4 regions of the Halomonas sp. A3H3 genome follow, and region 2 is predicted to be linked to each of the others. Evidence: predicted binding sites of a transcription regulator. Region 2 holds the regulator's gene; each other region holds the start of a gene.
What was found. Region 2 encodes FNR, which switches genes on or off when oxygen is low (the NO sensors DNR and NnrR bind a similar motif). Its sites were predicted from a motif close to TTGATNTANATCAA; they were not measured.
Positions count from the first base shown of each region.

Region 1: the regulator FNR is predicted to act here: its motif matches at 811-824, upstream of HALA3H3_RS21230 (ribonucleoside triphosphate reductase).
Region 3: the regulator FNR is predicted to act here: its motif matches at 1,579-1,592, upstream of trhP (prephenate-dependent tRNA uridine(34) hydroxylase TrhP).
Region 4: the regulator FNR is predicted to act here: its motif matches at 669-682, upstream of hemN (oxygen-independent coproporphyrinogen III oxidase).

Region 1 is NZ_HG423343.1:4,673,150-4,680,360, forward strand. Features, by position in the region: gene HALA3H3_RS21225 (U32 family peptidase) at 1-762, shown strand, start outside; gene HALA3H3_RS21230 (ribonucleoside triphosphate reductase) at 900-2,651, shown strand; gene nrdD (anaerobic ribonucleoside-triphosphate reductase) at 2,696-2,860, shown strand; gene HALA3H3_RS21240 (anaerobic ribonucleoside-triphosphate reductase activating protein) at 2,931-3,680, shown strand; gene HALA3H3_RS21245 (Rrf2 family transcriptional regulator) at 3,800-4,246, shown strand; gene HALA3H3_RS21250 (DUF4870 family protein) at 4,374-4,850, shown strand; gene HALA3H3_RS21255 (NnrS family protein) at 4,923-6,134, opposite strand; gene hmpA (NO-inducible flavohemoprotein) at 6,399-7,211, shown strand, end outside.
Region 2 is NZ_HG423343.1:3,154,735-3,161,945, forward strand. Features, by position in the region: gene istA (IS21 family transposase) at 1-333, shown strand, start outside; gene istB (IS21-like element helper ATPase IstB) at 348-1,103, shown strand; gene ttcA (tRNA 2-thiocytidine(32) synthetase TtcA) at 1,443-2,309, shown strand; partial or broken gene ttcA (tRNA 2-thiocytidine(32) synthetase TtcA) at 2,510-3,217, shown strand; gene fnr (fumarate/nitrate reduction transcriptional regulator Fnr) at 3,210-3,956, opposite strand; gene hemN (oxygen-independent coproporphyrinogen III oxidase) at 4,041-5,474, opposite strand; gene HALA3H3_RS13985 (sulfite exporter TauE/SafE family protein) at 5,553-6,245, opposite strand; gene ccoS (cbb3-type cytochrome oxidase assembly protein CcoS) at 6,242-6,487, opposite strand; gene HALA3H3_RS13995 (heavy metal translocating P-type ATPase) at 6,484-7,211, opposite strand, start outside.
Region 3 is NZ_HG423343.1:1,560,066-1,567,276, forward strand. Features, by position in the region: gene HALA3H3_RS06825 (DODA-type extradiol aromatic ring-opening family dioxygenase) at 1-92, shown strand, start outside; gene trhP (prephenate-dependent tRNA uridine(34) hydroxylase TrhP) at 85-1,476, opposite strand; gene HALA3H3_RS06835 (DMT family transporter) at 1,617-2,492, opposite strand; gene HALA3H3_RS06840 (D-alanyl-D-alanine carboxypeptidase family protein) at 2,584-3,915, opposite strand; gene rplQ (50S ribosomal protein L17) at 4,246-4,632, opposite strand; gene HALA3H3_RS06850 (DNA-directed RNA polymerase subunit alpha) at 4,672-5,667, opposite strand; gene rpsD (30S ribosomal protein S4) at 5,766-6,386, opposite strand; gene rpsK (30S ribosomal protein S11) at 6,399-6,785, opposite strand; gene rpsM (30S ribosomal protein S13) at 6,825-7,181, opposite strand.
Region 4 is NZ_HG423343.1:4,665,358-4,672,568, reverse strand. Features, by position in the region: gene ubiU (ubiquinone anaerobic biosynthesis protein UbiU) at 1-610, opposite strand, end outside; gene hemN (oxygen-independent coproporphyrinogen III oxidase) at 852-2,237, shown strand; gene HALA3H3_RS21210 (nitrate reductase subunit alpha) at 2,412-6,194, shown strand; gene narH (nitrate reductase subunit beta) at 6,191-7,211, shown strand, end outside.

The DNA.
Region 1 (7,211 bases), 1.5 Mb from region 2:
CTGGACGACTGGCTAGGCATTGGGCGCGAGCTCAGCCAGGCGGGCAAGCAGGTAGTACTCGCCAGCCAGACCTTGGTCGAGTCCGAAGCCGACCTGCGTGACTTGCGCAAGCTGTGTGACAACGGTGATTTTATCGTCGAGGCCAATGACCAAAGCGCCCTGCAACGACTCTCCAGTGCCGGACTGCCGTTCATCGCCGGTGCTGCGCTCAACCTCTACAACCCGGCGACACTGGGCGTTATGGCCCGTGCCGGCATGCGGCGTTGGCAAGCGCCGGTGGAAATGTCACAGCAAGACTTAGCCAAACTTATTAACGATTGCCACCAGGCAGGCGTTCCCCACCCATGCGAAGTATTCGCCTACGGGCATCTCCCCTTGGCCTGGTCGTCACGCTGTTTTACCGCCCGGCGTCACCAAACACCCAAAGACCGCTGCAAGTTCGTCTGCCAAAAGTACCCCGAAGGCTTGGTGCTACGTTCACAAGAGTCCCGGGATGTTTTTACCCTGAACGGTATTCAAACCCTTTCCAGCGCCTGCCAGGATCTGCGCCATGAACTTATGGTCATGGCGGATATGGGGGTATCAGTGGCACGTCTCAGCCCACGGGCGGAAGGCATGGCCGAGGTGGTCAAGGCTTTCGATCAGTCCCGCCACGGCAGGTTAGCTACGCCCGATCCTTTGACACTGGTGGATGCTGAAATCTGCGACGGTTACTGGTATGGCCGACCGGGTATGGATAACACCCGCACGATGACCGGCTAAAACAATAGCCTAGGCGCCACCACGCCTTACTATTTTTCCCCACCATTTTTGACCTGGGTCATTTATTGCAAAATCCTGAACGCTTACCCTTTAACACCATATATAGTATTTATTTTTATTAAATATAGCATATATAGGTGAATTGGGTGAAAAGCTCCACAAGCGTTCAGGTAGCAAAGCATCATATTGACGTCGCCTCGACGGTCAATGAGTACCTCCAACGCGCCGACTGGCGTGTTCACGCCAATGCCAACCAGGGCTATTCATTGGGCGGTTTAATCCTCAACGTCTCGGGCAAGTTGATAGCCAACTACTGGCTCGATGAGATTTACCCCCACACCGTGGGGGAAGCTCATAGGGAAGGTGATTTGCATATTCACGACCTGGATATGCTGTGCGGCTATTGCGCCGGCTGGTCGCTGCGTACTTTGCTGCTAGAGGGATTTAATGGGGTACCGGGACGAGCCGAAAGCCACCCGCCCCGCCACCTTTCAAGTGCCCTGGGGCAAATGGTTAATTTTCTTGGCACCTTGCAGAACGAGTGGGCCGGGGCACAAGCCTTCAGCTCTTTCGATACCTATCTGGCACCCTACGTGCGCAAGGACGGCCTGACCTACGCGCAGGTTAAGCAGGCGCTTCAGGAATTCATCTACAACCTAAATGTACCTTCGCGCTGGGGTAGCCAGACGCCCTTCACCAACCTAACCTTCGACTGGGTCTGCCCCGACGACTTGCGCCATCAGGTACCGGTTATCGGCGAAGAGGAGCAGCCGTTCAGTTACGGCGAACTGCAGGTTGAAATGGACTTGATCAACCGGGCCTATTTGGAAGTCATGGAGGCCGGGGATCGCCACGGGCGTGTGTTCACCTTCCCGATACCCACTTATAACATCACCCATGATTTCGACTGGGAAAGCGACAACGCCGAGCGGCTCTTCGCACTGACCGCCAAGTATGGACTGCCCTACTTTCAAAACTTTCTCAATTCGGATCTGGAACCCCACATGGTGCGTTCCATGTGCTGCCGCCTGCAGCTTGATTTGAGTGAACTGCTCAAACGCGGCAACGGTCTGTTCGGCAGTGCGGAGCAAACCGGATCGTTGGGAGTAGTGACGATCAACTGTGCCCGGTTGGGTTACCGCTTTGCCGGCGACCGGGCCGGGCTGTTCAGCGAGCTGGATCGCCTTCTGTCGCTCGGGCGCGATAGCCTCGAACTCAAGCGCGAGCGCATTCAGCAACTAATGGATCAGGGGCTCTACCCCTTTACCCAGCGCTACCTGGGCACGTTACGCAATCATTTCTCTACTCTGGGTGTGAATGGGCTCAACGAAATGGTGCGCAACTTTACTGGGGATCGCTGCGATATCGCCGACGCCCAAGGGCTACAGCTGGCACTGGATCTTCTTGACCACGTTCGGGAGCGGATGCGCGAATTTCAAGAACAGACCGGCCACATGTATAACCTTGAAGCCACCCCGGCAGAGGGCACCACTCACCGCTTTGCCCGGGAGGATCTGACGCGCTTTCCTGACATTCTTCAAGCCGGTACACCCGAGGCGCCCTACTACACCAATTCTAGTCAATTGCCGGTGGGTCATACCGATGATCCCTTTGAGGCACTGAGCCATCAAGACCCCTTACAGACTCGCTACACCGGTGGCACGGTATTGCATCTCTATATGCGCGAACGGATTACCTCGGCCTCCGCCTGTCGCAAGCTGGTTAAAACGGCGCTCTCTCACTTTCGCTTACCCTACCTCACAGTCACACCCACCTTTTCGATCTGCCCGGTGCATGGCTACCTGTCGGGTGAACATGAGTTCTGCCCCAAGTGCGACGAAGCACTTTGGGCAAAAACGGCGAGCGCAATCGACGCCGCCACGGCTTGAGGCATTTGCCTCACTTTTTCTCAACTCGTTTAAGGAACACGCTAATGCAAACCTCTCAATATGCTAGCTTGCCCACTGAGCAGCGCCAGCGCTGCGAAGTCTGGACCCGCGTCATGGGCTACCACCGCCCGGTAAGTCAGTTCAATATCGGCAAACGTGCCGAACACCAGGAGCGACGCCATTTTACTGAAGCCGCCGCCTCTCGGTAGCTAGCCCTCACTTTTCTCTAACGACAGCTGGGGGGTCTGGCTACAGGCGCCCCAGCAGGGGGATATCACTATGGCTATGCAGACGACACTTGACGACATCACAACTAAATTATCTTCGGTTCGGCTGCCGATTGCCGGCCTTGTGCCCATGACCACACTGGATTATCCCGATCATCTGGCGTGTGTTGTCTTTCTCCAAGGCTGCCCGCTACGCTGCGGCTACTGCCACAATCCCAACATGATCCCGTCGCGCCGAGGTGAACCCCAGGAGTGGCAAGCGATACGGGAATTCCTGAGCACCAGGCAAGGCCTGCTGGAAGCGGTGGTTTTCAGCGGTGGTGAGCCCACCCTGAATGCCGGTTTGTCCGATGCAGTAAAGGAAGTGAAAGCATTGGGCTTTAAGGTGGGACTACATACCGCCGGCCCTTATCCTGACCGCCTCACCCAGCTATTACCGCACCTTGACTGGGTGGGGCTGGATGTAAAAGGACGCGGAAAAGAGTTTGACCGCATCTGCGGCCGTCCCGGCATCTGGCAGTTGCATGCCCGCAGCTTGGAGGCTTTGCTCGACAGCGGACTCAATTTCGAGTGCCGTACCACCATTCACTGGAAAGATTTTCAGCTTACCGATGTGGAACGCCTGGCACTGAGTCTTGCCGACTGTGGGGTACGCCACTATGCGCTGCAGGTGGCCCGCAGCGAGCAATGCTTCGATCCCACCTATTCTCAGCCAGTTGCCAATACTCCATCTACAGCTCAGATGAATGCGCTGGTAAGCCGTTTGAAACCGTACTTTGACCAGCTTGAGCTAAGGCAATAACGCTTTCCTTCTTGACTCAGGTCAGCATTAGTACCCCCATGTTCTGATTGCAACTTACTGAACGTTCATACAACATGTTTCTTTTACAGTTGGATTACTCTCGGAGCAAAGCACACTCCATGCATCTCACTCGATTCACCGATTATTCAATACGCGTGCTGATCTTCCTCGCCGTGAAAGGCGAAGAGCGTTCTACTATCAATGAGATCGCAGAGACCTTTGATATTTCTCGCAATCACCTGATGAAAGTCGTTCAGGAGCTTAGCCAGAAGAACTACGTTACCGCTATTCGGGGCAAGAACGGTGGCCTATTGCTCACGCGAGACCCCGCTACTATCGTGCTGGGTAAACTCGTGCGCGAAATGGAACATGGCATGGAGCTAGTCGAGTGCTTTCATAGCGATAACAACTGCATCATTACTCCCTCGTGTCGGCTCCAGCCCATTCTAAACGAAGCCTTGTCAGCGTTTCTGGAGGTGCTTGACCGCTATACTTTGGCAGATGTGTTGTCCAATCGTTACCCGCAGTTGGCAGGCCTAATGCGTATCCCCACCGTCAATGTCTGACGATCACTAGAAACAACCCTATTAATTTCAGCTAAGGAAATTCTGCATAGTTGCTCTACAATAAATGCATTAAAAATGCATTTTAACGCGCTATTAATGATTCCCACTTTGCCGAATGAGGTTTTCTATGGCTATCTCCCCATCATCCATGCCCTCCGCATCTCACTCCGCGGCCACTTCAACGTCGACTTCCTCTAATACGTTTAAGAAAAGCCGCGGGCGTGGCGCGGCTATCGTTGTCTATATGCTCTTTCTGGGTAGCGTATTAGCGGTGGTCACCGCCCCCATAGGGGTACTCATTGCCCACATGAAAAGAAACGATGCCGAGGAGTGGGTCGCTTCCCATTTGCAGTTTCAGATTAGAACGTTTTGGTTAGGGCTATTAGGCGGGGTGTTGTTCACTGCCATTTGGCATCTACTGGGCTGGATCGGGCTACCGGCAGTAGCCCCCTGGGCTCTGGGCTACCTCTATTTTACAGCCTGCCTGATCTGGATGGTGGGCCGTTGCGGGGTAGGTATTACCCGCCTCACCAACAACCGTCCAGTGGCTAACCCACGCAGTCTTGCCTTTGGCGGTGCCCGGGTCACCCTGGCTGATCGCTAATGAGCGTTTGAATACCTCAATGGTTTTAATACGCCTGCATCCGGACGGATGCAGGCGCCATCTATTATTCGTTCAGCCATCCTGACCGTCGACTCGCGCCTGCATCAACGGCCAAGTGTAGTGCACGACGAATATTGCGTAGGCAACGCACCAGAAGATGATGCTCAGCGTATAGGTCCAGTGGGTGATCTGGGGAAATAGCGCCAAGACGGGTGAGCGCACCAAGGCGGCTATTAGCATTAAGCCCAGCGCCACACCAATACCGGGCAAAGTGCGTATGGGGCGGCCCGTATGACCTAGCGAAACTCTGGCCATCATGGCCAGCATCATGGTGCCCATGCCACCAATGGTCAGGGCGTGCACGGCAAGTTCAACGCGCATCAGCCCCATGAGTGCCAAGACCCACATGACAAGCCCTAGCGGAATGCAGGCGTAGCTGCCGTGCAGCCCCCAAAGTAAAGGTTCACGCCAGCTATGCAACCCACCCCAACGCGCCATGCGAACAGTGTTGGCCAACGCCGCTAAGAGCATCACTCCCCCCATTAATAAAGCAGGAATGGCAACCCCCAACATGATGACCAGTTGCAGCACGACTACGCCAGCCGTACTCAACAGCGTCACTCCTTCGAGCAAAGCAATAGGTTCAGGTTTGGTGCGGCCCAAACGATTGGCAGTGAACATGGCAATCACACGTCCGCCCACTACGGTCATCATCAGTGTGATTAACAGTACGGCCAAGTAGGCGGCTTGGCGGATCAGCTCGGCGTCACCCTGCATCACCCCTAAGTGCATCGCCAGGTTAGCCGTGGCAAACAGCAACAGCACAGGTATAAAGATCAAGTTGCGCCAACGCTTTGCGGTAATAACCAGACGCGCCATAGTAATGGCGACCACTGGAAGAAATGCAAGGTCAACCGCCAGCAGCAGCCATCCTGGCAAATCCATGGGAAAAGCCATCAGCACCCTACCTAATAGCCATAACGCCACCAGACCCAGTAGCGGCCCGCCGTTTAAACTTGGCAATCCGGTCCAGTTTTGTACAGCGGTAAGCAAAAACCCCCCAACCACCGCCGCTGCAAAGCCAAACAGCATTTCATGCTGATGCCAGAACACCAGGCCGCCATAAGGGCGCAGCAAAATATTGCCATGCCAAAAGCCAAGCCATACCAGTAGAGATAAAATACTGAACAGCGCGGCCAACAGGAAAAAGGGCCGAAAAGCCAGCCGTAACAACGGCAGTTGCTTGAGTTTGGAGGCAGGTTGGGAGGAGGTGATAGTCGACATAGCATAATACCCCACTGAATTACTTGGATTTGCATTGTGCGCCAGGCCAATAGCAAAAACCATGACAAGTATCAAAAATGCATCTTATAGACACAGATAAGCTTCATCGTCACTCCATACCAAGCGCTTTTGCATTGTGTTCAGGCCTTGTTGTTCAAATGGCTGGCAGCCCCTCTCCTCAACAGAGCCCCTGCATGGTTGGTATTTATCGCTTTTGGCGTTAAGATGCATTTGTAATGAATCTTAACGCTTGAGGTATTATCCGTGCTAACACATGAGCAAGAAAAGCTGATCAACGCGACCGCTCCCGTCGTGGCCGAACACCTGAATGCGATTACGCAGCGCTTCTATCCGCTGATGTTTACCCGTTACCCAGAGGTTAAGCCGCTCTTTAATGAGGTTCATCAGCAAAGCGGTGGTCAGCCCCGTGCCCTGGCCAACGCCGTGTTGGCCTATGTGCAACTACGCAGTAATCCAGCTCAGGCGCGTGCTACTCTGGATGTTGTGGTCAGTAAACACGTCTCGCTAGGCATTCTTCCCGAGCAGTACCCTATTGTCGGTGAATGCCTGCTGGCAGCGATTGACGAAGTGCTGGGTGAAGCTGTCACCCCGGAAATCGCCGACGCATGGGGCGCTCTATATAACGAGCTTGCCGCCCTGTTAATTGACCTCGAAGACCAGCGCTATCGTGAGTTTGAGCAACGCCCGGGGGGATGGCGCGGCACACGCCGTTTCAAGATTGCCAGTACCCAGCAGGAAAGTGCTTTAATTCGCTCTTTTATCCTTGAGCCCGAGGATGGAGGTCGTGTGGCTGAGCATGAGCCAGGTCAGTATATCGGTGTACGTCTAACCATTAATGGCGAGCTGGTTTATCGGCATTACAGCCTCTCAGACACGCCAAATGGTCAAAGCTATCGAATCTCGATCAAACGCGAAGAACAGGGCCAAGTCAGCCGCCACTTCCACGATGTCTTACAACCTGGCGACACCTTGGAACTGTTACCGCCAGCAGGTGACCTCACGCTGATTGAAGGTGACGAGCCTCTGCTGCTTGCCAGCGGCGGCGTAGGGCAAACG
Region 2 (7,211 bases):
AACTGGTCACCGGGACGGTTCCTGAACTGGGCCAATGACATCGGCCCCGGCACGCTGGGCGTGGTGCAGAAGCAGCTCAAGGATCGGCCTCATCCGGAACATGGTTACCGCGCCTGCCTGGGACTTCTGAACCTTAGTCGGCGCTACAGTCGTGATCGCCTGGAGCAGGCCTGTGCCCGGGCGCTGGCCATCCACTCCGCCAGTTACCAGAGCATCACCTCGATCCTGAAGCAGGGGCTGGATCAGTTACCGCTGCCGTTGGTCGAGGAGCCACCGGAACTGACCGAGCTGCCGGTTCACACCAACGTTCGCGGCCCCCACTACTACCACTGATCCCGGAGAAACGTATGCTAACGCACAACACCCTCGATACCTTGCGCCACCTCAAGCTGACGGGCATGGGCGATGCCCTGGAACAACAACGCGCCCAACCGGAAACCCACGACCTGGCGTTCGAGGAACGCCTTGCCCTGTTAGTGGATCGGGAGGTGCTGCACCGGGAAAACCGTCGGCTGGACCGGCTGCTCAAGGCCGCCCGCCTGCGCGTGCCGGCGTGCATCGAAGACATCGATTACCGTCATCCCCGGGGACTGGAACGCTCGCGTATGGCGGCCCTGGCGAGCAGCGACTGGATCCGCCAGTCCCTGAACCTGTGCATCACCGGGCCTACCGGTTGCGGCAAGACCTGGCTGGCCTGTGCCCTGGGCAATCAGGCCTGCCGGCAAGGCCTCTCGGTGCGCTACCTGCGAGTGCCGCGCCTGTTCGAGCAGGTGCGCATCGCGCACGGTGATGGTAGCTACGGTCGGCTGATGAACCAGTTGCTGAAGACCAACCTGCTGATCCTGGATGACTGGGGCATGCAGAAGATCACGGCGCAGCAGCGGCAGGACCTGATGGAAGTAATCGAAGACCGACACGGGCGGGGCTCCACCCTCATCGCCAGCCAGTTACCCACGGAGCACTGGCATGACTACATCGGCTCCGCCACGCTGGCAGACGCCATCATGGATCGGCTCCTGCACGGCGCTCACCGACTCAATCTGAAAGGGGAATCACTGAGAAAAACCAACGCACAAAAAACGGAATCGGTTGACCCATCGTGACCGCTCAGCGTACAAAACTCTCTCCAGCGTGAAGGCCGTGTGCAAATCGGTCACGATCACCGGAATGACCGGTCACGTTCGCCGGAATACGCACCGAGTCAGCTCTAGCGAACAAAGCACCCAATCTCAACTTAGCGAGATTGCGAATCGACAAAATGTCGAATGTTGGTCATATGCTCATGCATCTGAAGCTTCTGCTAGCTCAGGAATTTGAAACACTCTATCTCCCATCGAATATCTCAATTCATCTGTCGAAAATTTATGCCATCTGATTTAGAATATTGGTTATGAAGATTTTGATTTGTTATTTATTTATAACTTTTATTTTAATGGTGGTTTATGAAGCCTAAAGAAAAGATGGATTTGAACAAGCTTTATAAAAAAATAAGGGCTAACGCTGGGAGAGCTGTTTGTGATTATTCTATGATTGAAGATGGTGACAAAGTAATGGCTGCCATAAGTGGTGGCAAAGATTCATTTGTTATGCTTGATACTCTGTTGTATTTGAAGAGAGTAGCACCGATTAATTTTGATGTGGTCGCTGTGAATCTCGACCAAAAACAACCCGGTTTTCCGGAGCATGTTCTTCCTGGCTTCTTCAAAAAGAATAATATTGATTATTATATTATAGATAAGGATACATATTCAATTGTTAAAGAGAAAACTCCTGAAGGGAAAACTACTTGTTCACTTTGTTCGAGACTTAGAAGGGGTTCTCTATATGGGTTTGCTGAGGAGATTGGGGCTACAAAAATAGCTCTTGGCCATCACATGGATGACATTGTAGAAACTCTTTTTTTGAATATGTTTTTTAACGGTAAGTTAAAGGCAATGCCTCCTAAGCTGCTAAGTGATGATCGCAGAAATATTGTAATAAGACCGCTTTCTTATTGTCGTGAGAAAGATATTGCTAAGCTGGCATCAATTGTAGAATTTCCAATTATTCCATGTAATCTTTGTGGTTCTCAGGAGAACTTACAAAGACAGAATATAAAAAACATGTTGGCAGGCTGGGAAAAACAAAAAGCGGGTTGTATTGAAAACATATTTAACGGTATCCAGAATGTAAGTCCAAGCCAACTAGCTGACTTAAATCTTTTCGATTTCCACAATCTCGATATCGACAGGTCTAGTAAAGTCATCTCGAACCATACTGGCAGTGTAGATGTTTCTTCGACCAATTTTATAGAAGCAATCAACCTATGATTTTGTAAAGAATACATTGGTGTATCTGGGCTGTCTTTGGTTATATTTTGATCAACTGCATTTGCTTAAAGCTTTTTTTTACAAAAAATGAATTTTTTGTATGGCTTGTGTTTGTTTTCTTTAGAAGAAAGAAAATTAAGTGACTGTATTGTAATGCTTTACTCACTCACTCTTCCTCTTTTAAAAAATTTGGCATATAAGGTAAGGACAGCTACACGATGCTGGAGATTTTGCGCAATTTGCAGCGCAATGCGCCGGTCAATTTTTCGCTGGTAGCGGTCAATCTGGATCAAAAACAGCCGGGTTTTCCCGAGCACGTATTGCCTGCGTATCTGGATAAGCAGGGCGTGGAGTACCACATTGTCGAGCGCGATACTTACTCGGTGGTAAAAGAGAAAACCCCGGAAGGTAAAACCACCTGCGCGCTTTGTTCACGGCTGCGGCGCGGCTCGTTGTATGGCTTTGCCGAAGAGATTGGCGCCAATAAGATAGCCCTGGGCCATCACCGGGAAGATATTCTCGAAACACTGTTTCTCAATATGTTCTTTGGCGGCAACCTGAAAGCGATGCCGCCAAAGCTGCTATCCGATGATGGGAAGAATATCGTTATTCGGCCGTTGGCCTACTGCAAAGAAGCGGATATCGCTGAGTTTTCGCGGCTGATGGAGTTCCCAATCATTCCCTGCAACCTGTGCGGCTCCCAGCCTAATATGCAGCGTCAGGTGGTCAAAGAGATGCTCGCCGAGTGGGACAAAAAGTTTCCTGGCCGCCTGGAGAGCATGTTCAAGGCTGTCACCAACATTGCCCCTTCCCAGTTGGCCGACCGCAGCCTGTTCGATTTTGAAGGCCTTGAGGCCAAGCAAGCAGAGCTACTGGCGGGGCGTATCCAAGCCTTTAACGTCAGCTAACTGTTTGCTCTTCCTCTTCGGCGAGGGTAATCAAGCGCGGCATATCGAGAATGTTGACCTCTCGCCCGGAGACCGCCACCACACTCTGCTGCTGAAAGCGGCTTAGTATGCGGCTGACCGTTTCCACCGCTAAGCCCAGGTAGTTGCCAATATCAGCCCTGGGCATTGAGAGGCGAAAGCTGTAAGGCGAGTAGCCCCGGCGACGAAAACGATCCGAGAGGGTAATCAAAAAACTTGCCAGCCGCTGATCGGCGGTTTTACGCGAAAGTAGCCGCATCATACGCCGGTCATCGCGCAACTCTTTGCTCATGCTGCGATAAAGCTGGCCACGCAGTTCGGGCAGCTCCTCCGAGAGTAAGTCCAGGCGGTCAAAAGGAATCTCGCAGACGGTGGTCGTTTCCAGGGCGATAACGCTACCGGGGTAATGCTCTTCGTCAATGCCATCCAACCCCACCAATTCACTGGGCAGGTAGAAATTGGTCAACTGCTCGCTGCCGTTACCTTCGGCGGTGATCTGTTTCAAACTGCCCGAACGGACTGCGTAAACGCTGGTAAAGGTGTCGCCCTGACGAAACAGCGGTTCGCCTTTTTTCAGCGGCGCGCGACGACGAATAATGGCGTCAAACTGCCCCACGTCGTCCAGCTCAAGGGCAAGTGGCAGGCACAGTGAGCTCAAACTGCAGGTTTGGCAGCGAGCTTCATGGAGTAGCGAGCGCCGACGGCTCATGGGTTCCAACATGCTTTGCTCCTTGAGAGGGTCCCGCTTATCAATTAGAAAATCCTTACTTATTATAGTCGCTTTAGCATGCCTGCAATAAGGTGATTAAACAATCTTAGAATACTGTTGTCCCGTTTGCCCGGAAAGATGGGTATCAAACGCCATTGCTATATGGCGAATCAGCAGTCGACCCATTGGCGTTGCGTTAAGCTGGTCGCCGCTGCGTGCCAGCAGGCCATCTTGCTCGGCGCTTTGCAGGCGCTCAAGCGCAGGCGCAAAGTAGCGTGGGGCATCAATGTTCCAGCGCTGGCTAACGGCGGTCAGGTCAATGCCCATATTGCACATCAGCCGCTCAATCACATCCCGGCGGATCAGGTCGTCATCACTTAAGCGTATGCCACGCACGGTGGCAAGCTGCCCCTGATCCAGCGCCGCTTCGTAGCGGGCCAGATCGCTAGGATTCTGCGCATAGACGTCATCAATACGGGAAATCGCCGATACGCCAAGCCCGATTAAGTCGCACTGAGCATGGCTGGAGTAGCCCTGGAAGTTGCGCTGCAGCGAGCCTTCGCGCTGGGCAATAGCCAGGCTATCGTCAGGGCGGGCAAAGTGATCCATACCGATATGCACATAGCCAGCTGCGGTGAGCATTTCGATGGTGGTGCGCAGAATCGCTAGCTTCTCTTCTCCGCCTGGCAAGTCATCGACATTAATGCGCCGCTGCGGGGCAAAACGCTCGGGCATATGCGCGTAATTAAACACAGAAAGGCGCGCCGGGTTGAGCTCGATCACCTGGCGTAGGGTGTTGGCAAAGCTCTTTTCAGTCTGAAATGGCAAGCCATAAATTAGGTCGAGATTGAGCGAGCGAAAGCCCAGGCGATGCGCCTCCTCCATCAGCGTTTCGGTAAGTACCCGAGGCTGAATACGGTTAATCGCTTTCTGCACCAGCGGGCTTAAATCCTGCACGCCCAGGCTGATGCGATTAAAGCCGAGGGATTCGAGATGGCGCAGCGTAAACACATCCGCTTCGCGAGGATCTATTTCAATTGCGTAATCGCGATCAGCAGACGATGAAAGACCAAAACGTGCATCCAGTCGATCAATCAGGTCGCCCATCTGGTTCAAACTGAGAAATGTCGGCGTGCCGCCGCCCCAATGCAACTGCTCCACCGGTCGTGATGTATCCAAGTGGCGTGCGGTCAGCACCATTTCACGGTCAAGCCGGGCTATATAGGGCTCGGCAAGGGCAGTGTTTTTGGTAGCGATTTTATTACACGCGCAGTAGAAGCAGATCTTGCGGCAGAAGGGCACATGAACGTACAGAGAGAGCGGACGCTTACTGGCATTGCTACGCTCCAATGCCTGGGTCAGGTCGCCAGGGGTAAATTGGTCGTGAAACGACAGCGCCGTGGGGTAGGAGGTGTAGCGTGGGCCGTTGGTGTCGTAGCGACTCAGTAACGCTTCGTCCCACACCGGCTGCATAGGGGCTGCGGCAGCAGCGGGTGCAAGAGGCAAGGCAGCAGGGGTATGAACGGGCATGAAGGGGCGCTCCGACGTTAGGAAATGCCGCTAGCCTAACCCGTGGTTAGGAGGTAAATGTTGAGCCACGTCATGCTATTAGAGGTTGTGTACCGAAAGCGTCCACAGTTGCCACAGTGCAAAAGCGATAATTGTCAGCGCTGCCACGCTGCGGGTCGCGGGGTGACGTATCAAATGGCTGAGCTGGCGGGCAGCCAGGCCAGTGGCAAGCAGCGCAGGTAGGGTGCCAAGCCCAAAGGCGCCCATGAGTAGAGCGCCCTGAAGCGGGTCGGCAATCGCTAAGCTCCAGGCCAACATGGAGTAGACCAACCCGCAGGGGAGCCAGCCCCAGAGCGCTCCCAGGGCGAAGGCTTGGGGAATATGCACTACGGGCATCAAGCGACGCCCCACGGGTTCGATAAAGCGCCATAGTCGCCGGCCAACGGCCTCCACTTTGAGCAGCCCTTTCCACCAGTTGGCGATATACAGTGCCATTAAGATCAGCATCAGTGCGGCAAATACCTGGAGTAGCAGGCGTGCCGTAGCAGAAAGGGAAAACAGCGTGCCTAGCAGTGCCACCAGCGCGCCTGCGCTCATATAGCTAACAATGCGGCCTGTGTTGTAGCTGAGCAGCAGGCCTCCCATGCGCGCCGGATGACGCATGCTGGGGGGGACTGCAAAGGTGAGCGCGCTCATAATGCCGCCACACATACCAATGCAGTGGGCGCCGCCCATCAAGCCAAACACAAACGCCGCCATTAGCGGCGGCAGATCAAGCCCCGTTGGATTCATGGCCGAGGCTCTTGGTCGTCGGGTGTGTCTGCCGCTGATGGTTCGGAAGATTTTTGCTTTGCCTGCTGATGCTGGCGGCGCTGCTCAGGGCTAAGATCGTTTTCATCCTCATCAAATAGAATGCGGTGCGCTGGGCCTTCTAGGTCATCGAACTGATCATTTTTCACCGCCCAGAAAAACGCCCAGACGGCGAGGCCCAGCAAAATCAGGGAAAGCGGGATCAACAGATAAAGAATCGTCATGCGGCCACCGGTGTTGAGGTGTCGAGCGTTGGCGCGGGCTGAGGTCGCCAGCGCGACAGTCGCAGGGCATTACCCACCACTACTAGCGAGCTAAGCGACATTCCAATTGCAGCTAGCCAGGGCGGCACCAGACCCATTGCCGCCAGCGGCAGCGCCGAAAAGTTGTAGCACACTGACCAAATCATGTTCTGGCGCATGATACGCCGGGTGGCGCGGGAAATCTCGATGGCCTCAAAAATCCGCATCAGGCGTGGGCTGAGCAGCACTGCGTCGGCGCGGGTGCGGGCTAGGTCCGTTGCGCCATTCATGGCAATCGCCACATCGGCACCGGCTAACACCGGCACGTCGTTAATGCCGTCACCAATCATCGCCACAGTTTCGCCTGCGGCTTGAAGCTCTTTCATCCGGGCCAGCTTGCCTTCCGGGCTGGTGCCCGCATGCCAGATGGCAATATTGAGCTGATCGGCCAGGCTTTCCACGGCATCTTCGGTGTCACCAGATAGCAGCTCCACGCTTAACCCCAGAGTCTGGAGGGCTTTGATCGTGGCGGCAGCGTCGTCGCGAACGCCATCGTGCAGGCCAAACCAGGCGCGGGGTGCACCGTTTTCACTAAGCAGCAGCCACTGACCTTTGGCCGGCGCCGCTATGACGTCATCCTCGGTGCTATCTATTGTGCTATCCATTGCGCTATCTATTGCAAACCTGGGCTTGCCCAACCGCCAAC
Region 3 (7,211 bases), 1.6 Mb from region 2:
TGGTGGCCATGGGGGCAGGAGGCGACGCAAAACAGCTGCACCACAGCGTAGAGCACGGTGTGCTTGCGATGGACGTTTATGCGTTTAGCTGATCGCTACCCCTAACGATTCAGGTTGTGCTGCTCTGGAAGGCTTGAGATCACGCATTAACAGCGCAAACTCAAGCTGTTCAGGGGTAATGCTGACCTTGGGAACGGGGATTCGCACGCGATGCCCAGAACCAGGTGCTGCGCTCTGCGCTTCACCTCGCAAGTTCTCGATATGCTCAAGCACGAAGCGGTGATTACCACCTGGCAGCATCAGCTCCATGCCATCCCCCACTTCAAAGCGATTTTTAACCTCGACTTCCAACCTGCCACGAGCCGGATCGAAACCCAACACTTCACCGACGAACTGTTGGTGAACGCCGATCGAGTTCCCCTGCTCATAGCTTTGGAACTCACCGTGCACATGGCGTTGATAGAAACCTTCGGTGTACCCTCTATTCGCCAGGTTCTCAAGTTCATCCATTAGCCGTTTGTTAAAGGGGCGCCCAGCGACGGCGTCATCAATGGCTTGGCGATAAACTTGCGCTGTACGCGCGACGTAGTAATGGGACTTGGTGCGTCCTTCAATCTTTAGTGACGCCACACCCATTTGCGTCAGTCGAGCCACGTGCTGCACCGCGCGCAGATCCTTGGAGTTCATGATGTAGGTGCCGTGTTCATCTTCATGCACAGGCATCAGCTTGCCAGGGCGGGAAACGTCTTCAATCAGCGCCGAAAGCTCGTCTGGGCTGCCGGCCGCAGCGCTACCACTTCCTTGGGCGGCTATTAAGTCGCCCGTGTCATCGTGGGTTGCCGCTATGGTGTTGTATTTCCAGCGACACGCGTTGGTGCAGGTGCCTTGATTAGGGTCGCGATGATTGAAATAACCCGACAGCAGGCAACGCCCTGAATAGGCGATACACAGTGCGCCGTGAACAAAGGTTTCGATCTCTAAGCCTGGGCACTGTTCGCGTATTTCGCCGATCTCTTCCAGTGATAGCTCCCTAGACAAAATGATGCGGCTGATACCCTGCCGCTGCCAGAATTGGGCGGCAGCCCAGTTGACGACGTTCGATTGCACTGAGAGGTGGATAGGTTGATCCGGCCAGCGGTCACGAACCATCATAATCAAACCGGGATCCGACATAATCAGCGCATCGGGCCCTGCCTCGATCACCGGCGCCATATCCTGAAGGTAGGTTTTCAGTTTGCTGTTGTGAGGGGCAATGTTGGAGGCAACGTAAAACTGCTTGCCTCGGGCATGGGTATACTCGATACCACGATGTAAGTTATCAATTTTAAAATCGTTGTTGCGCACCCTGAGAGAATAGCGTGGCTGCCCTGCGTAGACCGCATCGGCCCCATAGGCAAAGGCGTAACGCATGTTCTTGAAGGTGCCCGCAGGGGAAAGGAGCTCGGGAGCTTGCTTCAGTCGTTCGGGGGCTTGCATAGACAGTCACCGTGATCAGGACGATGGCTCGCAGCGGACTGCGATGAAAGGCCAGGATTATAACCAGCCCAAATCCGCCGTTTTGGCAAGCTCACCGCTTCCGTGACCTAGATCAAAAAGTGGCGGTAGAGTGACGTCAGTTAAGCGGTAGGACGACGTTTAAGGGTTGTCCTACGGTCGTGATACGCCACCGCTAACCCGCTGCCCATTATCAAGGCGCTGCCTACCCAGACCCAGAGATCCGGCATTTCACCCCAGAACCACCAGCCCAGCAGTACCGCCCAGAGCATAGCGGTGTAATCAAACGGCGCGGCGATGGCCGCAGGAGCAAACCGAAAGGCCAAGGTGATGAAAGCGGTGGCCGCAACGCCCAATATTCCGGAGGCGAAAAAGCCTACCCAGTGCCACGGCTGGGGTGTCTGCCACACCCATGGCAGCGTTAGCGCGGTCACCACCAGCGGCACACAGGTCATGTAAAACAGCATTGCCCAGAGGTGTTCGCGGGCGCCGTAGCGCCGGGCGGTAATCATCATCAGCGCATAGAATAGCGCCGCCCCCACCAATACCAGCGCGCCCATCTGAAACGCATCGCCGTTGGGCCGCACCACGATCAGCACCCCCGCAAACCCCACCAAGGATGCGATCAGCACCGGTGGATCAATGCGCTCACCCAACAATGGCACCGAAAGCAGGGTCACAAACAGCGGCGCCACAAAGGCAATCGCCGTGGCCTCCGCCAGGGGGAGCAGCGTTAGCCCCCATACGAAACAGACCATGGTGGCGGTATAAATCAATCCGCGCAGCAAATGGACGCCCGGCCGTTTCGTACGCAGCTTGCGTAACCCACCGGCAAAATGGGCAAGCAGCGCAATCAGCGGTAGCGATATCAAGGCACGGAAGAAAATAATCTGCAGTGGCGAGTGCACTTCACCTAACCACTTGGAAACAGCGTCGCCTAGGGCGAGGAAAAGAACGCCCAAACACATGCAGAGTATGCCTTTCAGCGAGGTTGTCACCGCGATCTCCCTGTTCACTGGTCAATACAAAGTGCCAAAAAAGAAAAACCCCGCCAATTAACCATTGGCGGGGTGATGACGGCCCACCCCCTTACAAGCTGGCGTTAACGACCATACAGTCCATACCTTGGGAGTGCAGCTCACGGCACGCTTGGCGAGCGCGCTGCTCGTCCAATGCCATTAGCCGGGCGCGATAAACCGGGTTTTGGCCCTCTACCGTGTCTACAGCAATGCGTCCGCCTAAAGTCTGTGCAATCCGCTGAGCCGCCTGCTGCGCCAATTGCCGTGCCTGGGCTTCACGACTGAAAGCACCCACTTGCACCCCCCAGCCGCCGCCCGTTTCATTGACAGAGGCCATCTTGCGTTCACGCTCAATGAACGCTTGAAGTGGGTCGGGCTGTGGATCTTCGCTTGCCGGCGTTGGGCGCTGAATGGTGACGATATCGGCTAGCTGTTCTTCAAGATCGACAACCGGCGTTGAGGGGGTAGAGTTACTCGATGGTGACAATGTTGACGTTTCGACCACCGCCAGCAGGGGTTGGCGTGGCGCTGGCTGCTGTGGTGCCACCGGCTGAGCAGGGGGTGCAAAGGCCATAAATTCCCGCGAGAAGCTGGTGTCACCCATCCAGCTTTGCTGGTCGCGTAGCGACGCACGCAAGAAGCTACGATCCAGCAGATTGGCCATATGGGTATCCCGGGACTGGGATGAAAAACCACCCATGACGACGCCCACCAGCCGCCGATCACCGCGCACTGCGGTAGTGGCCACGTTAAAGCCAGAGGCGCGAATGAACCCCGTTTTTAGGCCATCGGCACCTGGGTAGTCACGCACCAATCGATTGTGGCTGGTGTGCCGGGTGCCGCGGTAGGTAAACTCTTGCAGGCCGAAGTAGTGGTAGTACTGGGGGAAGTCCTGCATCACGCGTACCGAAAGCGTGAGCATATCCCGCGCGGTGGTGATTTGGCCGTCATCCGGCAAGCCAGAGGCATTGCGAAAGGTGGTGGCATGCATGCCCAGCTCGCGTGCCTTGGTGGTCATCATTTGGGCAAAGTGGGCTTCGCTGCCGCCCAGGGCTTCGGCAACCACTGCGGCAACATCATTGGCAGAGCGAACCGCGAGTGCGCGAATAGCGGTATCCACCGGAATTGAGCTGCCCGCCGCCAGCCACAGTTTGACAGCAGGCTTGGCGGCAGCGTAATGGGAAACCGGCAAGGGTTGGTCCAAGCGCAGCGTACCCTCTTCTAACGCTTCAAAGGTTAGATAGAGCGTCATCATTTTGGTAAGCGACGCAGGATAGCGCTGATCGTCAATATTCTCGGCGTAAAGCACTTCGCCATTGTCCAGATCAACGACAATACCCGCATAGCGCGGGTTGTCGGCATGCGCAGTAGTGACCATCGCAAGTATGAGCAGCATTAGCATACTCAAAAACCCTATCGCCGACGCTCCCCCGGCAGCGCTTTTTATCCTCGCATACATACCTGCCCCTTGCTTGTTATCAATGCGCTAGTTCGAATCGCTGTTTAACCAACCTGCCGCTGCTTAACTACCATGCCACACTCAAGCTACAACACAAGGCTTGCCCAAGCGGCACGCGACGCTTACTCAATTTAATAATAGGCCGAGTATAGGGTATTAGTACGAAGAATAGACGCCGTTAAGTGTAGAAAACAGAAGATAAATGCGCCCATAAAAAAACCGACCACTGAGGGTCGGTTTTCATTCGCTACCAAAGAGGCCTGGCGCAGAGGATTACTCTTCTGCAGCGGCTTCTTCAACAACCGGACGGTCAACTAGTTCAACGAACGCCATAGGCGCGTTGTCGCCGGTGCGGAAACCGCACTTGAGAATACGGACGTAACCGCCCGGACGCTCGGCATAACGCGGACCCAATTCGTTGAACAGTTTGCCGACGGCTTCTTTAGAGCGCGTGCGGGCAAACGCCAAACGACGGTTTGCAACGCTATCCTGCTTAGACAAGGTGATCAGCGGCTCGATTACGCGACGCAGCTCCTTGGCTTTCGGCAGGGTTGTCTTAATGACTTCATGTTCGACCAGCGAGACAGACATGTTCTTGAACATGGCCTGACGATGCGAGCTGGTGCGATTCAGATGACGACCACTCTTACGATGACGCATGGTTGTAATTCCTTACCAAACTGGGACTCAAGTCGACGCTCACGCGGAGGCTTTGTCGTCCTTCAGGCTTGCCGGTGGCCAATTTTCCAACCGCATGCCAAGGGACAAGCCGCGAGCCGCCAATACATCTTTGATTTCATTCAAAGACTTTTTACCGAGGTTCGGTGTCTTCAACAGCTCAACTTCTGTGCGCTGGATAAGATCACCGATGTAGTAAATATTCTCGGCTTTTAGGCAGTTCGCGCTACGAACGGTCAACTCAAGATCGTCTACGGGGCGCAATAGAATTGGATCGACATGATCCTCTTCCTCTTCGACTTCCTGTTCTTTATCAGCTTCCAGGTCGACGAAGGCGGCCAGCTGCTCTTGCAGGATGGTCGCACTGCGACGGATAGCCTCTTCCGGATCCAGGGTACCGTCGGTTTCCAGATCGATAATTAGCTTATCGAGGTCGGTGCGCTGCTCGACACGAGCGGCCTCAACCGAGTAGGAAACACGGCGGACAGGGCTGAAGGTGGCATCCAGCTGCAGGCGGCCAATGGCACGTGACTCTTCATCAGAGCCGCGCGCGTCAGCCGGTTCGTAGCCACGACCCAGCGCTACCTTAAGCTGAATTTTCAGCTCGGCACCTTCATTGACATGAGCAATGACGTGGTCCGGGTTGACGATTTCGACGCTATGATCAAGCGCAATGTCGCCAGCGGTGACGACGGCTGGGCCCTGCTTGTTCAGCGTGAGCACCGCCTCATCGCGGCTGTGCATCTTGATCGCAACATCTTTCAAGTTCAGGAGGATTTCAATGACATCTTCCTGCACCCCTTCAAGCGCACTGTATTCATGCTCGACGCCGGCGATTTCAGCCTCTACCACGGCACAGCCGGGCATGGACGAAAGCAGAATGCGACGTAGTGCATTCCCCAGGGTGTGACCAAAACCACGCTCGAACGGTTCGAGCACGATTTTGGCGTGATGTGCGCTGATTTCTTCGACCTTGATGTCGCGAGGACGGAGAAACTCTGTCACTGAACGCTGCATATGAACACCTTTCAGGCTGCCAAACGGATACTTGGTACTCGGTAAGATCTGGCGCGGGCGTTAAACCGGCACCAGATTGACAAGAAACAGAAAACTGCTTACTTGGAGTACAGCTCGACGATCAGGTTTTCGTTGATGTCGGCAGACAGGTCACCGCGTTCAGGCAGAGCCTTGAAAGTGCCTTCCATCTTCTTGGCGTCGATTTCGATCCAAGCGATATCGCCACGGTTGGCCGCAATGGACAACGCGCTTTGAATACGTGCTTGGTTTTTCGCCTTTTCGCGAATGGAAACAACGTCACCCGGCTTCACTTGATAGGAAGCAACGTTAACGGTGCGGCCGTTCACGGAAATCGCTTTGTGGCTGACCAGCTGACGCGCTTCAGAGCGAGTCGAGCCGAAGCCCATGCGGTAGACGACATTATCCAGTCGGGATTCGAGCAACTGCAACAATACTTCACCGGTCGCACCTTTCAGGCGAGCGGCTTCTTTGTAGTAGTTACGGAACTGTTTTTCGAGTACGCCATACATGCGACGTACTTTTTGCTTCTCGCGAAGCTGCAAGCCGTAGTCTGAAAGACGCTGACGACGCTGGCCGTGTACACCCGGGATCTGCTCGGATTTACACTTTTTCTCGAAGGGAGTAACACCACTCTTCAAAAAGAGGTCGGTGCCTTCACGACGAGACAGTTTGCACTTCGGTCCAATATAACGAGCCATGAATCTGTCTCCTTAAACGCGGCGTTTCTTAGGCGGACGGCAGCCATTATGGGGAATGGGCGTCGCGTCTACGATGCTTTGCACGCGGAAGCCGGCGGCATTCAGTGCGCGCACGGCGGATTCACGACCGGGACCTGGGCCTTTAACCAGTACATCTACGTTTTTCACACCATACTCGGCTGCAGCAGTTGCTGCACGTTCGCTTGCCACTTGAGCAGCGAACGGGGTGCTCTTGCGAGAACCACGAAAACCCGAACCACCGGCAGTCGCCCAAGAAAGAGCGTTGCCCTGGCGGTCTGTGATCGTCACGATCGTGTTGTTAAAAGAGGCATGGATATGCGCAATCGCATCCACTACCTGCTTTTTAACCTTTTTACGGTTACTACGCGGGTTAGCCATGTTGATGTCTATTCCTGTCTTTACGCCAGAACGTGCGTGTTATTTGCGGATCGGCTTACGCGGGCCCTTACGGGTGCGCGCGTTAGTCTTAGTCCGCTGACCACGCAGCGGAAGACTACGACGATGACGCAGACCACGGTAGCAACCTAAGTCCATGAGACGCTTAATGTTAAGCGTGACATCACGACGAAGGTCGCCTTCTACGGTGTACTTACCAACTTCAGAACGCAGGGTGTCGACTTCTTCAGAAGACAGATCCTGGATCTTGGCAGTAGGCGCGATACCGGCTGCAGCACAGATGTGCTCAGCACGGGTACGGCCAATCCCGAAGATATAGGTCAGCGAGATCGCCGCATGCTTGTTGTCCGGGATATTGACGCCTGCAATACGGGCCATCAGCTTACTCCGAAATTTGAGCGGCTTGCT
Region 4 (7,211 bases), 1.5 Mb from region 2:
TTTCTTCCCAGCGGACATGAGCCGCTGGCGAGCAGACGCCCCGGGTATTGGGCGATTCGCCGGTCAGGTAGGAGGAGAGATAGCAGCGTCCTTCGGCCATGATGCACAGGCTGCCGAAAGCGAACACCTCCAGTTCTACCGGTGTTTGCTTGGCCAGGTCGCGTACTTGAGTGATTGACAGCACCCTTGGCAGTACGGCGCGCTTAATGCCGAAATGCTGGTGGTAAAAGCGTAGCGCTTCATGGCTGGTCGCCGAACCCTGCACTGAGAGGTGCCGCGAGATTTCGGGGTGATGGCGAGTAGCGTAGTCGAGCAGTCCCATATCGGCGAGAATCAGCGCATCCACGCCCAGTTCGGCGGCCTGATCCACGGCCCGAGTCCAGTGTTCCCAGCCATCGGGCTGGGGATAGGTATTAATGGCGCAAAAAACGCGTTTGCCATGTCGGTGGGCGTAATCGACCCCCTCGCGGGCACGTTTGTCGGTAAAGTTTAGCCCGGCGAATTGCCGTGCGTTGGTGATGTTCTGGAAACCGAAATAGACAGCGTCGGCACCTTCATCTACAGCGCGCTTTAGAGCGGGCAGGTTGCCAGCGGGACATACAAGCTCCATAGCGAGACTCCTTGCGGGAAAAGTCCGAGCATTTTAGTCGCCTATTTTTTGTCGGCTTTTGACACAGGTCATATCGGGGTGGCTTTCAAAAGAGGATAACGCTGCAGAGTAGGCAAGCTGGATGCAGGCAGTTTTTAAAACGTATATTGTATGAATATTAACCAATGCTTGCTGCACCCACTTCCAGAGTTCCATTTCAGAGACCTCTTTTAGAGCCCCTTTTCAGAGACCTACTTCGATCATGCAAGATGAACTGCTCTTCAATCGCCCCCTGGTAGAGAAATATGACCGCCCAGGCCCGCGGTACACTTCTTATCCCACTGCGCCCCAGTTTCATGCCGCGTTTGCCGAGGATGATTACCGTAGCGCCGCCGAGCGCAGTAATCGGGTCGCAGTACCCAAGCCGCTTTCGGTCTATGTGCATATCCCGTTCTGCAAAAGCCTGTGCTACTACTGCGCCTGCAACAAAATCATTACTCATAATACCGAGCGAGCTGCCGAATACCTCCAGTGGTTAAAACAGGAGATACGTGTTCAGGGAGCGCTGTTCGATACCACCCGCCAAATGACCCAACTGCATCTGGGCGGCGGCACCCCAACCTACTTAAGCAATGCCCAGCTACGCGAACTGATGGCGGCGCTGGACGAAGCCTTTCACTTCGCCGCACCTGAAGAGCGTGAATTCTCGCTGGAGGTAGACCCTCGCACCGTGACACCCGAACAGGTGTACGAGCTCTACGCGCTGGGCTTCAATCGGTTGAGCTTCGGTGTGCAGGATTTCGATCACGACGTGCAGCAAGCTGTCAATCGCGTCCAGAGCGAAGAGCAGGTGGTATCCCTGGTCAAGGCTGCCCGCGAGGCGGGGTTTGAATCGGTCAGCGTTGACCTGATCTACGGTTTACCGCTGCAGACGGTGGCGAGTTTCGATACGACGCTAACCAAGATTATTGACCTGCAACCGGATCGCATTGCCGCTTATAGCTACGCCCATTTGCCCGAACTGTTTAAAGCTCAGCGGCTAATTCGCCCCGAAGACATGCCGCCACCCGAGCGCAAGCTGGAGCTGCTGGAACTTACGATTAACCGTCTGACGTCTGCAGGATATGTCTACATCGGCATGGATCACTTCGCCCTTCCGAATGACGAGCTGAGCCTGGCCCGTGAAAATGGCACTCTGCAGCGCAATTTTCAGGGCTACTCTACCCACGCCGACTGCGACATGATTGGGCTGGGCATTACTTCGATTGGCAAGGTGGGCGATACCTACAGCCAAAACGTCAAGGAAACTGCCCAGTATCAGCATCGTTTGGATGAAGGGCGTTTACCGGTCTTCCGTGGCTATCGCCTTAGCGATGACGACCGCCTGCGCCGCGATGTCATTAATACCCTGATGTGTCACGGCCGACTTGAATTTTCCGCTATTGAAGCCCGGCACAATGTCGATTTTCGCAGCTACTTCGCGAGTGCCTTGGCGAGCCTCGAAGAGATGGCGGACGACGGGTTAATTGCTTTGCGCGACCATGAAATCGAGGTGCTGCCTTCAGGGAGGTTGATGATCCGCAACCTGGCCATGGCGTTCGACGCCTACCTGAAACCAACGGAAAACCGTTATTCGCGCACGGTGTAATTTCAACAGTGCCAACCGTCTATTCCTTTACGTTGGCCGCTCTATCACCTTGGGGGTAGACAGGGTGTATATGGAGGTAATCACGCAGTAATTCGCTTGTCGATCACGCAGAATCCACTCCATGGAACCCGCACTGTCGGGTATGCAAATTTCCGAGGAGCCTGGAGATCGACCATGAGTCACTTCATAGATCGGCTGAATTTCTTCCGCAAGTCCCGCGAGCCTTTTGCCAACGAACACGGTGAGCTACGCAGCGAATCCCGCCAGTGGGAAGATAGTTATCGTGCCCGCTGGCAGCACGACAAAGTAGTACGCAGCACCCACGGGGTGAACTGCACCGGCTCCTGTAGCTGGAAGATCTACGTTAAGAACGGTTTAGTTACCTGGGAAACCCAGCAGACTGACTACCCCCGTACCCGTCCCGACCTGCCTAACCATGAGCCGCGTGGCTGCCCCCGCGGCGCCAGCTACTCCTGGTATCTGTACAGCGCTAACCGCCTCAAGTACCCGTTGATCCGCAAGCCGTTGCTGGCGCTATGGCGCGAAGCGCTCAAGGCTAACCCAGATCCGGTCGACGCCTGGGCGTCTATTGTCGAAGACCCCGCCAAGACCAAACAGTACAAGCGTGCTCGCGGCATGGGCGGCTTCGTTCGCGGTAACTGGGACGAGCTCAACGAGCTGGTCGCTGCTTCTAACGTTTACACCGCCAAGCAGTACGGCCCCGACCGTATTCTCGGCTTCTCGCCGATTCCTGCCATGTCCATGGTCAGTTACGCCGCAGGTAGTCGCTACCTCTCGCTGATTGGTGGCGTCTGCATGAGCTTCTACGACTGGTACTGCGATTTGCCGCCGGCGTCACCGATGACCTGGGGCGAGCAGACCGACGTACCTGAGTCCGCTGACTGGTACAACTCCGGCTACATTATTGCCTGGGGCTCCAACGTGCCCCAGACGCGTACCCCGGATGCCCACTTCTTTACCGAAGTACGTTACAAAGGCACCAAGACGGTTTCGATCACCCCGGATTATGCCGAGGTTTCCAAACTCACCGACGAATGGCTGTCCGCCAAGCAGGGTACCGATGCCGCCCTGGCGATGGCCATGGGCCATGTCATCCTCAAGGAATTCCACCTTGAGAACCCCAGTGCTTACTTCACTGATTATGTGCGCCGCTATACCGACATGCCGTTCCTGGTGGAACTGGAAGTGCGTGAAGATGGCAGCTTCGCACCGGGTCGCCAACTGCGTGCCAGTGATTTTGATGCTGCCCTGGGCCAGGAAAACAATCCCGAGTGGAAAACCGTCGCCTGGGACGAAACCCGCGACCAGCTGGTGGTACCGCGCGGCTCCATCGGCTTCCGCTGGGGTGAGACCGGCGATGAAGTGGGCAAATGGAACCTGGAATCGCTGGATGCCGCAGGCACCGAAATCAAACCGCTACTAAGCCTGGCTGACCATCACGACAGCGTCGCGCGGGTAGCGTTTCCCTACTTCGGTGGCATTGAACATGAACACTTTGAGCACGTAAAAGGGGCCGGTGTTGGCGCCGCCGATGACCTGCTGTTTCATAATTTGCCCGCCAAGCGGTTAAAGAGAGCCGATGGCAGCGAAATGCTGGCGGTCACCGTTTTTGATCTGATGTGTGCCAACTACGGTATCGACCGTGGCTTTGTCGGCGACGGCGAAGATGATGGCGCGACCTCGTTTGATCAGATTCGCCCCTATACCCCCGCGTGGCAGGAGAAAATCACCGGTGTCTCGGCAGAGCAGTGCACCCGTATTGCCCGTGAGTTTGCCGACAACGCCCATAAAACCAACGGCCGTAGCATGATCATCGTTGGTGCCGGTATGAACCACTGGTACCACATGGATATGAACTACCGCGGCCTGATTAACATGCTGGTCATGTGTGGTTGTATCGGTCAAAGCGGTGGCGGCTGGGCCCACTATGTTGGTCAGGAAAAACTGCGTCCGCAGACTGGCTGGACGCCTTTGGCCTTTGGCCTCGACTGGCAGCGCCCGCCGCGCCACATGAACTCTACTTCCTTCTTCTATAGTCACTCCTCCCAGTGGCGCTACGAGAAGCTCGAGATTAAAGAAATTCTTTCGCCGTTGGCCAAGGCCGAGGATTACCCCGGTAGCCTGATTGACTTTAACGTGCGTGCTGAGCGCATGGGCTGGCTGCCGTCAGCACCACAACTGGACACTAACCCGCTACGCCTAGCGAAAAAAGCCGAAGCCGCGGGTATGTCGACAGCCGACTATGCTGTTCAGCAGCTCAAGAGCGGTGAACTGCGCTTTGCAGCGGAAGACCCGGATGCACCAGAGAACTTCCCGCGTAATATGTTCATCTGGCGCTCCAACCTGCTGGGTAGTTCCGGTAAGGGCCATGAGTACATGCTCAAGTACCTGCTGGGTACTCGCCACGGTATTCAGGGTAAAGATCTGGGCGACTTCGGCGGCCAGAAGCCCGAAGAAGTGGTATGGCGTGACGAGGCGCCGGAAGGCAAGCTCGACCTGCTGGTGACGCTGGATTTCCGCATGTCCACCACCTGCCTCTACTCGGATATCGTGCTGCCGACGGCGACCTGGTATGAGAAGGACGACCTTAACACTTCTGATATGCACCCCTTTATTCACCCCTTGACTGCCGCCACCGACCCGGCCTGGGAATCGCGCAGCGACTGGGATATTTACAAGGGTATTGCCAAAGCGTTTTCCAAGGTGTGTGTAGGCCACCTGGGAGAAGAGACCGACCTGGTCACGCTGCCGATGCAGCACGACTCGCCAGGAGAGTTGGCCCAGCCGGCGGTGAGGGATTGGAAGAAGGGCGAATGCGCGCCGATTCCCGGCAAGACCATGCCATCGCTGATTGAGGTCAAGCGCAACTATCCCGAAACCTATGAGCGCTTCACTTCTGTTGGGCCGCTGCTGGAAAGCATTGGTAACGGCGGCAAGGGTATCGCTTGGAATACCGATGCTGAAGTCGAGCTGCTGGGCAAACTCAACCATCGCAAGCTGGATGGCCCGCATAAAGGGCGTCCGTTGATCGACAGCGCTATCGATGCCGCCGAGATGATTCTGACCCTGGCACCAGAAACCAACGGCGCCGTGGCAGTAAAAGCGTGGGATGCACTCTCCAAAATTACCGGGCGTGACCATACCCACCTGGCAAGGCCCAAACATGACGAAAAAATCCGCTTCCGCGATGTCGTCGCCCAGCCGCGCAAGATTATCTCCAGCCCGACCTGGTCTGGCCTCGAGGATGAGCATGTCTCCTATAACGCCGGTTACACCAACGTTCACGAGCTGATTCCCTGGCGCACCGTGAGTGGTCGTCAGCAGTTCTATCAGGATCATGCCTGGATGCGCGCTTTCGGTGAAAGCCTGCTGGTCTATCGTCCGCCCATCGATACCAAGGCGGCCAAAGGCTTCCAGCTTCCCGCCGACAACGGCTTCAAGAGCAAGGCGCTGAACTTTCTCACGCCGCACCAGAAGTGGGGCATCCACTCCACTTACTCGGACAACCTGCTGATGTTGACGCTTAACCGAGGCGGCCCGGTGGTGTGGCTCTCCGAGGCTGACGCGGCTGAGATCGATATCGAGGACAACGACTGGATCGAGGTCTACAACGCCAACGGCTCGATTGCCGCGCGGGCAGTGGTCAGCCAGCGGGTCAAGGCGGGCATGGTGATGATGTACCACGCCCAGGAACGCAACGTGAACGTCCCTGGCTCTGAGGTCACCGGTACGCGGGGCGGTATTCACAACTCGGTCACCCGTGTCTGCCCCAAGCCAACCCATATGATCGGCGGCTACGCGCAGCTCTCTTACAGTTTTAATTATTACGGCACCGTCGGCTCAAATCGCGATGAGTTCGTGTTAGTGCGCAAGATGAAACACGTTGACTGGCTGGATGGTGAAGGCAATGACAGCGTTCAGGAGGCCGTGAAATGAAAATTCGTTCCCAGGTAGGCATGGTTCTCAATCTTGATAAGTGTATTGGTTGCCACACCTGTTCGGTGACCTGCAAAAATGTCTGGACCAGTCGCGAAGGTATGGAGTACGCCTGGTTCAACAATGTCGAGACCAAGCCCGGTATCGGCTATCCCAAAGAGTGGGAGAACCAGGCCAAGTGGAAGGGCGGCTGGATGCGCCGTAACGACGGTCGGATTGAACCGCGTATTGGTGGCAAATGGCGGGTGCTGGCGAACATTTTCGCCAACCCCGACTTGCCCGAGATGGATGACTACTATGAGCCGTTCACTTTCGACTACCAACACCTGCATACCGCCAAGATCGGCGAGCACCAGCCGGTGGCGCGTCCGCGCTCGCTGATTTCCGGTCAGCGTATGAAAAAGATCGAATGGGGCCCGAACTGGGAAGAGATTCTTGGCACCGAGTTCGCCCAGCGGCGCAAAGACGCCAACTTCGACAAGGTGCAGGCAGATATTTACGGCCAGTTCGAAAACACCTTCATGATGTATCTGCCGCGTCTGTGCGAGCACTGCTTGAACCCAACCTGTGTAGCGGCTTGCCCAAGTGGTGCGATCTACAAGCGGGAAGAGGACGGCATCGTTCTAATCGACCAGGACAAGTGCCGTGGCTGGCGTATGTGTATCTCCGGCTGCCCCTACAAGAAGATCTACTACAACTGGAAAAGCGGTAAGTCCGAGAAGTGTATTTTCTGCTACCCGCGTATCGAGGCCGGTCAGCCGACCATCTGCTCCGAGACCTGTGTGGGCCGCATTCGCTATCTCGGCGTGCTGCTGTATGACGCTGATCGGATCGAGGAAGTGGCAAGCTCCCCTGACGAGCGTGATCTCTACCACCGCCAGTGCGAGATTTTCCTAGATCCCAACGATCCGGAAGTGATTGCCCAGGCCAAGCGGGATGGCATCCAGGATAACGTCATCAAAGCCGCCCAGGCCTCACCGGTTTACAAGATGGCTATCGACTGGGGATTGGCGCTGC